4 regions of the Vibrio sp. 10N genome follow, and region 3 is predicted to be linked to each of the others. Evidence: predicted binding sites of a transcription regulator. Region 3 holds the regulator's gene; each other region holds the start of a gene.

Region 1 (2,206 bases), 520 kb from region 3:
TGCCTACGGGAAAATGGTGCTTAAAGAGGAACTTGTCACTGATGACATTGCTAATGACCCTTACCATGAGCAGCAACTGACCCAATACTTCCCATCTGAGTTACGCCGTAACTATTTGGAAAGCATGCCTAATCATCCGCTACGAGCGGAAATCATCTCAACTATGCTGGCAAATCAGATGGTTAACGAGATGGGCTGCAATTTTGTGACCAAACTCCAAGAGGAAACAGGCGCAACGGTGGTGGATATTGCTAATGCGTATGCTGCGTCGAGAGAAATCTATGGTTTTGCGTATACGTTCGAGCAAATTCGAAAACTGGATAACGTAGCAAGCTCTGAGGCGCAGTATGAGTTGTTGTTCATTGTTCGTCGCACACTTCGTCGTTTAGCTCGCTGGATCTTGCGTAACCGTCCTGGTAAGCAATCTGTAGAACAGCTGGTGGCTCGCTATCGCGAAGATGTCATCAAAGTTGAACAGACTTTGGAAAACTGCTTGGTGGCCGAAGAGGTTGCGGAGCATAGAGAACAAGCTGAGATTTGGATTGAGCAAGGTGTTGGTGGTGAGCTAGCTAACTACGTTGCACGCTTATCAAGTCTGCTCTCAGCCGTCGACATCGCAGAAATTGCTGCCGAAGCAAGCTTTGATGTTGAACGTGCGTCGAAACTCTATTTCCACTTAGGCGATCGCTTGTCTTTGCACTGGTTCCTGAATCAAATCAATGGTCAGGCAGTGGACAATAACTGGCAAGCATTAGCAAGGGCGGCATTCCGAGAAGATCTTGATTGGCAACAGCGTTTGCTTACATCACAAGTATTGCGATGTGGCTGCGGTGGAGAGGGTGAGGACGTGATCCTGTCACTTGATAATTGGATGGAAACCAATACACATAGCCTACAACGTTGGGAAAATATTCTTAATGAATTCAAGGTAGGTAACGTACATGAGTTTGCTAAGTTCTCGGTTGCTCTACGTGAACTGAGTCTACTCAATCTAAATTGTGCAAATAATCTATAGGTTAAGTCCCTGATATCATAAAAATAAGCGCTCTTCGGGGCGCTTTTTTATATGCGCTGTCAAAATGGGTGACGCTGTAACGTGATTTTGATGGAATATTATGCGAAACGTTTGCTTTTTTTCGATAAACACAAATCTTGATTGCATGTTTAAGCGAATCAGTAAATAATACCACCCCGTTTACACGGGTTTTCTATCGGAGGCACAATGCTTTACCGTCTTGCCAGAACTGGCTTTTTCCAACTTGATGCCGAAAAGGCTCACGATCTCGCTATTCAAAACTTCAAGCGCTTCACCGGCACACCACTTGATCTTGCATATCGCCAACAATTACCAAACCGACCAGTAGAATGTATGGGTTTAACCTTTAAAAACCCTGTAGGTTTGGCAGCAGGCTTAGATAAGAACGGGGAGTGTATTGAAGCATTTGGTGCTATGGGCTTTGGTTTTGTTGAGGTTGGAACGGTCACTCCACGTCCACAACCTGGTAACGACAAGCCACGTTTATTCCGCCTAGTTGAAGCTGAAGGTATCATTAATCGTATGGGCTTCAACAACCTAGGTGTAGATAACCTAGTTGAGAACGTGAAGAAAGCAAAGTACGACGGCATCATCGGCATTAACATTGGCAAAAATAAAGATACGCCAATCGAGAAGGGTGCTGAAGACTACATTATCTGTATGGAGAAAGTGTACGAGCACGCGGGCTACATCGCGGTGAATATCTCATCTCCAAACACTCCAGGTTTGCGCAGCCTGCAATACGGCGAAGCGCTGGATGAGCTGCTTGCAGAACTTAAAGCAAAACAAGCAGAACTGGCTGAAAAACATGGTAAATATGTACCGCTTGCATTAAAGATCGCGCCGGATCTAAGTGATGATGAGATTGGTCAGATTTGTGATTCATTGATCAAAAACCAGATCGACGGTGTGATCGCTACCAACACAACGTTGGATCGCTCGATTGTTGAAGGAATGAAGCACGCGAACGAGGCTGGTGGCCTTAGTGGTCGTCCCGTTCAGTCTCGTAGTACCGAAGTGGTGCGCCTTTTAGCGGAAAACCTTGATGGTAAGCTGCCAATCATTGGTGTAGGTGGTATTGATTCGTTCGTATCAGCGAAAGAAAAGCTGATGGCGGGTGCGTCTCTGGTTCAAGTGTACTCTGGCTTTATTTACCATGGTCCAAAACTT
Region 2 (2,206 bases), 1.5 Mb from region 3:
GCCCCAAAAGGGGCCTTTCTTATTTTATCCGTAAGTCACCACATACCGTGTTGGCTTATGATTCATCGCCAGCACCAAATTCAGCATCACCGCGCCTAGAATCGAAATCGCGATAATTGACGGCGATACAAAGAAGAACGATGCAACAAGAATGGCACAATCAATCGCCATCTGAGTTTTACCAACCGATATTCCAAACTTGTCCTGAATAAACAGACACAACACGTTAAAGCCACCGAGGCTTGAGCGGTGTCTGAAGAGAATCAGCATACCTAGTCCCATCAATAAGCCGCCGGCGATCGCGCAGTAGATAGTATTGACGTTATCCAACGTGACCACTCGATGCATGTTGTCCGTAATAATAGACACTAAGGCACCGGAGATGGCGCTGCTGGCCGCAAAGCGTTTACCGAAGCGTTTCCAAGCAAGTAGGTAAAACGGGCTGTTTAGGGCGAAATAAAGCGTACCGAAAGAAATCGGTACAAACTGACTCATAAGAAGGGCGAGACCTGTAGTACCGCCAGTCAATAGTTGAGCCGACTGAAGAAAGAATATCCCCTGAGCGACGATAAAGGTGCCAGTAAGAATCGCTATCCAGTCTTCTTTGAGTGAGTGTTTTTGCATCAACTTAAAATTCTTCTAATCAATAAACGGCGCAATATTATTGAAAAGTTGATGTTTTCGGTAGCTTGAAGGGGAAATTTACGGTAAACCTATGTAATTCAATTTTTACACTGTGTAAATGGAATTATTGACACTTAGTGCCCGTGATAGCGCCGATTTATCGGCGGATATGATGAAGCCTAAGGTTCACTATGAAAAAACTGCATGAGAAATTTCCAATTTTCTCTTTATGACCTAGATCAAATTATGTATCATGCGAGTCATCAAATGTGGTGACGAAAACGTTTGCTTTTGGTCATTGTGTGGTTTTTTTGAAACTTTCAGAACAATCTGAGTCAGGAGATACAGATGCTTAAGCGTGATATGAACATCGCTGATTACGATGCGGAGCTATTTGCAGCAATTCAAGAAGAGACACTACGTCAAGAAGAGCACATTGAGCTTATCGCTTCGGAAAACTACACCAGCCCTCGCGTAATGGAAGCGCAAGGCTCTCAGCTAACTAACAAATATGCTGAAGGCTACCCAGGTAAGCGCTACTACGGTGGCTGTGAGTATGTTGATAAAGCGGAAGCACTAGCGATTGATCGTGCTTGTGAGCTATTTGGTTGTGAGTACGCGAACGTTCAGCCGCACTCTGGTTCTCAAGCAAACAGCGCAGTATACATGGCGCTACTTAACCCAGGCGATACAGTTCTAGGTATGAGCCTAGCGCACGGTGGTCACCTGACTCACGGTTCTCCAGTAAACTTCTCTGGTAAGCACTACAACGTGATTCCTTACGGTATCGATGAAGCGGGTCAAATCAACTACGATGAGATGGAACAGCTTGCTGTTGAGCACAAGCCTAAGATGATCATCGGTGGTTTCTCTGCATACAGCCAAATCGTGGATTGGGCTCGCATGCGTGAAATCGCAGACAAGGTTGATGCTTATCTATTCGTTGATATGGCGCACGTGGCGGGTCTGATCGCTGCAGGTGTTTACCCAACGCCAGTTCCACACGCTCACGTAGTTACAACAACAACGCACAAAACACTAGCGGGTCCTCGCGGTGGTCTTATCCTGTCTAATGCAGGCGAAGACATGTACAAGAAACTGAACTCTGCTGTATTCCCTGGTGGTCAGGGTGGTCCTCTAATGCACGTTATCGCTGGTAAAGCAGTGGCATTCAAAGAAGCCATGGAGCCAGAGTTTAAAGAGTACCAAGCGCGCGTTGTTAAGAATGCAAAAGCGATGGTTGCACAGTTCCAAGAGCGCGGTTACAAGATCGTCTCTAACGGCACTGAAAACCACCTGTTCCTTGTTGACCTAATCGACAAAGACATCACTGGTAAAGAAGCGGATGCCGCTCTTGGCGCAGCAAACATCACTGTGAACAAGAACTCAGTACCTAATGACCCACGCAGCCCATTCGTAACGTCTGGTATCCGTGTTGGTTCACCTGCGATTACTCGTCGTGGCTTCACTGAAGCAGACGCAACTGAGCTTGCTAACTGGATGTGTGATGTTCTAGATAACATCAACGATGCGTCAGTAATTGAAGCAACGAAAGCGAAAGTACTAGAGATTTGTAAGCGTC
Region 3 (2,206 bases):
GCGTGAACCAAGATAGCCTCTTGGTCTTGCCAACAATCTTCTGGTAATGCGAAGTATTTAGTGACGACAGGAAATCCACGCTTTTTGTAAACGTATGGTTTGTAACCCAGTTTCTTAAAGGTAGATATGGTCTTGCGGTCTGTTCTGATATGTAATTTGTTGTTCACTGCTAATGCAAACATCGTATCATCTACGAAGATGCCAAATCCGCCGAACATGGAGCGAGACTTTACTCTTCCAAGCTGAGCGAATAACTGCATTGAATCTTTTAGTATAGGATTATCCATGCTTATTCTTTTCTCGGTGTTATTGATTGTGTCACCAAAATCAGGTCCGAGAGTATAGCAAACGGGTGTCAGAGCTCTGTTAAGCCACTGCTATAACTGAGTCTTACCCCTTGCCATCGGCAACCCCGCTACCTATCAATTAAAAAATTGGTTTAGGCCGGAGGCTTTGCGTCCCACCCTTTCAGATGGTTTGCCCTGTGCGTGACACATATAGCATATAGGAAAACTATGTAAGTTATTGATTACTGTTTTTTCAAAATGTGACACTGGTTCAAATAATGGTTGACTATTTGTGCCTAGAGGTGAATAAAAAATTGACAGTGGGCAGGGAAAACTTTGAATAGAGATCAAAAAAAAGTGCCGAAATCGGCACTTTTGTCAGCATTAGGTAAGAGGTTTGACAGAGTCACGTTCTACAATTTCTGGGTGCATTTCGAAAATGCGTTTTTCGTGACCTTTATCTTTGATTCGTTCTAGTAGAATCTCAAAGGCATTTTTACCGACGCGTCGCTTCGGTTGGTGAACCGTTGTGAGCGGAGGTGAAAAGTATTCAGCCAGTTCGATATTGTCATAACCAATAACAGAAATGTCGTCAGGGACACGAACGCCAAGCTGCTGAAGGCGACTCATTAGTCCGAATGCCATTGTGTCATTAAAGCAAAATACTGCAGTGGGCCTTTCTTCCATTGCTGCAATTCGGTTCGCGGCGATTACAGCGGTATCACATTCAAAGTTACCTTCTAAAATGCGATCTTCTTTCATTTCGATACCGGCTTCCACCAGTGCACGCTTGTAACCAATGATGCGCTCTTGGCAGACAGCTTTCTCTAAGTGGCCACTTAGGCAAGCAATATCGGTATGACCTTTTTCAATCAAGAACTTAGTTGCTAGATAGCCACCTTCTTCCGAGTTATCGATGATCTTATCTGCTTGCGAGCTCTCTGGGCCCCAATCCATGATTACCTTAGGAATATCAGCATGGCGGTCAAGCATTTCAAGGAGCTCTTCGGTTAAGTCTGAGCACATCACCAAAATGCCATCAACACGCTTTTCGGCAAGCATGCGGATGTAGTCACGTTGCTTCTCGTAAACACCGCCTGTGTTACACAAAATGAGAGTATAGCCTTGGCGATAGCAGTAACTTTCCACACCATCGATGACTTCTGAGAAAAATAAGTTGGTCGACTGCGTAACCAGCATGCCAATGGTCTTGGTCGAGTTGCATTTCAAGCTACGAGCAACCGCACTTGGGGCGTAATTGAGCTCATTAACCGCCGCCATCACTTTTTCTTGTGTTGCTTCTGCAACAAAGCGAGTCTTATTAATTACATGGGATACTGTGGTCGTTGAAACGCCAGCAAGTCGGGCGACATCTTTAATGGTTGCCATAGTGATATCCTATTAGTCGCGGCTTATAGGTTTAACGTTGAATTAACGTTTGTGCCGCTTTCATTTTAGTGGTTCCAGCACTTTTGTGAAAATACGAATTTAAAGGCGGGAACCGGCAAGTGTATGCAAGCCAAGGCAAAGTTTGAGCGTATGGCTCAAAGTCGGCACCGGAAAGGGGCGTCTAATTGTAATGCCGTTGGGTGATTGCATTTAAACGGCGAATTGTAGTCGCAGCTTAGTGAGCTGGCAATCATTTATCCTAGAAATTTATAACTAAGGCGCAAAATTGACTCATAGAGAGCGGAAAACCCTTTTGCGCCACATGTTAGCTAGTCGTTTTCATCCAAAAGATAGGTAAGGTCGAGCTGACAGAAAGCGTGCAATAAACTTGCCGCAGCTGCGTAAAAACCAAATTCATCAAACTGTTGGCATTTTTGAACGAACTGAGGCAACCAGCTCATTAAATAGGTATTAATGAAGTCTGCTTGCTCGGTCATCGCGGTGTTCATGTGCGCTTCATTTTCCAGCTC
Region 4 (2,206 bases), 2.3 Mb from region 3:
CCCAATGCGCTCTTAAGCACCATAGGCAGACCGACGTGGGCAATAGCCGCATCAAAATCTTCGCGTGTATTGATAACGGAATATTTGGCGTTTTTCACACCTGCGCTGTCGAGAAGGCCTTTTTCAATACGGCGATCACCACCAGCTTTGATGGCTTCTGTCGACGGGAGGAACTTGCCACTCTTCTCACAGATCGCGAGGACATCGAGTGGAATGTGTTCGAACTCAGCCGTGATAACGTCAGCTTCAGCAATGGCATGCTCTAGACCGTTACCCAGCACTTCAAGTGTCAGTGGGTGAACGATATTCTCACTGCGCACATCAAATGCTGAGATTTTGATATTCAGAGGGGCACCGGCTAGCGACATCATGCGCGCCAGTTGGCCTGCTCCAAGAACCAGTACGTGTTTCATCATTAGTCCTCAGAAGGATCTGGGTTAGCAAGTACGGTTTCTGTTTGTTGGCTGCGGAAGGCTTCAACTTTTTCCATTACGGCGTTGTCATGAACACCAATGATCTGCGCGGCTAGGATACCCGCGTTTGCTGCGCCTGCTTCACCGATAGCCAGTGTGCCAACAGCGATGCCTTTTGGCATTTGCACGATAGACAGTAATGAGTCCATGCCTTTTAGTGCACGACTTTGAACTGGAACACCCAGAACTGGAACACTGGTGAATGCCGCTGCCATACCTGGAAGGTGCGCCGCGCCGCCAGCACCGGCGATGATGACTGAGATACCGCGCTCTTTCGCAGAGGTCGCGTAGTCAGCGAGTAGTTGCGGTGTGCGGTGAGCAGAAACAACCTTGGTTTCATAATCCACACCAAACTGATCCAGCATTTCTGCTGCTAGTTTCATGGTTGGCCAATCTGATTTTGAACCCATAATAATGCCGACTTTCATCCGAAGCTCCTTCAAGGCGTGTGCAAATGGACTAATTTGCGCGCATTATACGAGGATTTTTTTCTTAGGAAAACGTTTGCGTGGGTGATTTTTGTGTTTTTTTCTGGATTCTCACTCGGCTTTTGAGCATAGTGCCGTAGAAATGTAAAATATTTGTTTAGCTTTTAGTAAGAGGGAGTCTCGGTGGATAATTTTCAAACCACAGTTGCAGCGCTTCAATCCGGTGAAGTTATTGCTTATCCAACGGAAGGGGTATTTGGTGTGGGTTGTGATCCAGACGATACTCAAGCAATTAAAACGCTTTTAGCCGTTAAAGAGCGCCCTGTTGAGAAAGGGCTTATCCTTATCGCGGCGAATTTTGAGCAGCTTCGCCCTTACATTGATGAAGCGCAACTGACAGAGCAGCAGCTAGAAAGTGTTCAGCAAACTTGGCCTGGGCCTTACACTTGGATCATGCCTGCCAGTGCCCGTGTCTCTTCTTGGTTGAGCGGCGCTTTTGACACCATCGCAGTGCGTGTTACTGACCATGAGTTGGTACAGAAATTGTGTTTGGCCTACGGCAAGCCAATTACGTCGACCAGTGCTAATCTCTCCGGCATGCCATCTTGCATGACGACTGAAGAAGTTAAGCAGCAACTAGGTAATCGCCTGTCTGCGATCCTCGAAGGTGAGACGGGGGGTAGAAATAAACCGAGTGAGATCCGTGATGCTCGCACCCTAAAAGTATTACGACAAGGCTAAGGAGTCCTCGTGCAGCAAGTCGATAAACATCAAGTTAAAGCTTTTCTACTTCAGCTCCAAGACGATATCTGCCAAAAGCTCGAGCAGCAAGACGGCGTCGCGACTTTTCAGCAGGATGAGTGGCAGCGGGAGCTAGGCGGTGGCGGTCGCAGTCGAGTGATGAAAGACGGCCACATTTTTGAACAAGGCGGTGTAAACTTCTCCCACGTGTTTGGCGACAAAATGCCAGCGTCTGCGACTGCGCATCGACCAGAGCTTGCTGGACGTAAGTTTGAAGCCATGGGGGTGTCTTTGGTGATTCATCCTAAGAACCCATATATTCCCACATCCCATGCCAATGTACGTTTCTTTATAGCTGAGAAAGAGGGTGAAGAGCCAATTTGGTGGTTCGGGGGCGGTTTTGACCTTACGCCATTTTATCCTTTCGAAGAGGACTGCCAGCATTGGCATGATACGGCAAAGCAAATTTGTCAGCCTTTTGGTGAGGAGGTGTATGCGGAGCACAAAAAATGGTGTGACGATTATTTCTTCCTACCCCATCGTAATGAGACTCGTGGTGTTGGT

The links. Region 3 encodes PurR, which represses purine synthesis genes. Its sites were predicted from a motif close to TNANGNAAACGTTTNCNTNA; they were not measured.
Region 1: pyrD (quinone-dependent dihydroorotate dehydrogenase) is a predicted target of PurR. The motif match lies at 1,115-1,134, and genes of this name have one in related genera.
Region 2: glyA (serine hydroxymethyltransferase) is a predicted target of PurR. The motif match lies at 898-917, and genes of this name have one in related genera.
Region 4: purE (5-(carboxyamino)imidazole ribonucleotide mutase) is a predicted target of PurR. The motif match lies at 966-985, and genes of this name have one in related genera.

The regions. Positions count from the first base shown of each region.
Region 1 covers NZ_BTPM01000001.1:1,702,234-1,704,439, forward strand. The annotation lists gene AAA946_RS07945 (NAD-glutamate dehydrogenase) at 1-1,015, shown strand, start outside; gene pyrD (quinone-dependent dihydroorotate dehydrogenase) at 1,223-2,206, shown strand, end outside.
Region 2 covers NZ_BTPM01000001.1:2,716,005-2,718,210, reverse strand. The annotation lists gene AAA946_RS12685 (YitT family protein) at 25-624, opposite strand; gene glyA (serine hydroxymethyltransferase) at 973-2,206, shown strand, end outside.
Region 3 covers NZ_BTPM01000001.1:1,178,193-1,180,398, forward strand. The annotation lists gene AAA946_RS05620 (TfoX/Sxy family DNA transformation protein) at 1-287, opposite strand, end outside; cyclic di-GMP riboswitch class I at 403-492, opposite strand; gene purR (HTH-type transcriptional repressor PurR) at 672-1,676, opposite strand; gene torD (molecular chaperone TorD) at 2,006-2,206, opposite strand, start outside.
Region 4 covers NZ_BTPM01000001.1:3,467,921-3,470,126, reverse strand. The annotation lists gene AAA946_RS16045 (5-(carboxyamino)imidazole ribonucleotide synthase) at 1-413, opposite strand, end outside; gene purE (5-(carboxyamino)imidazole ribonucleotide mutase) at 416-901, opposite strand; gene AAA946_RS16035 (L-threonylcarbamoyladenylate synthase) at 1,085-1,642, shown strand; gene hemF (oxygen-dependent coproporphyrinogen oxidase) at 1,652-2,206, shown strand, end outside.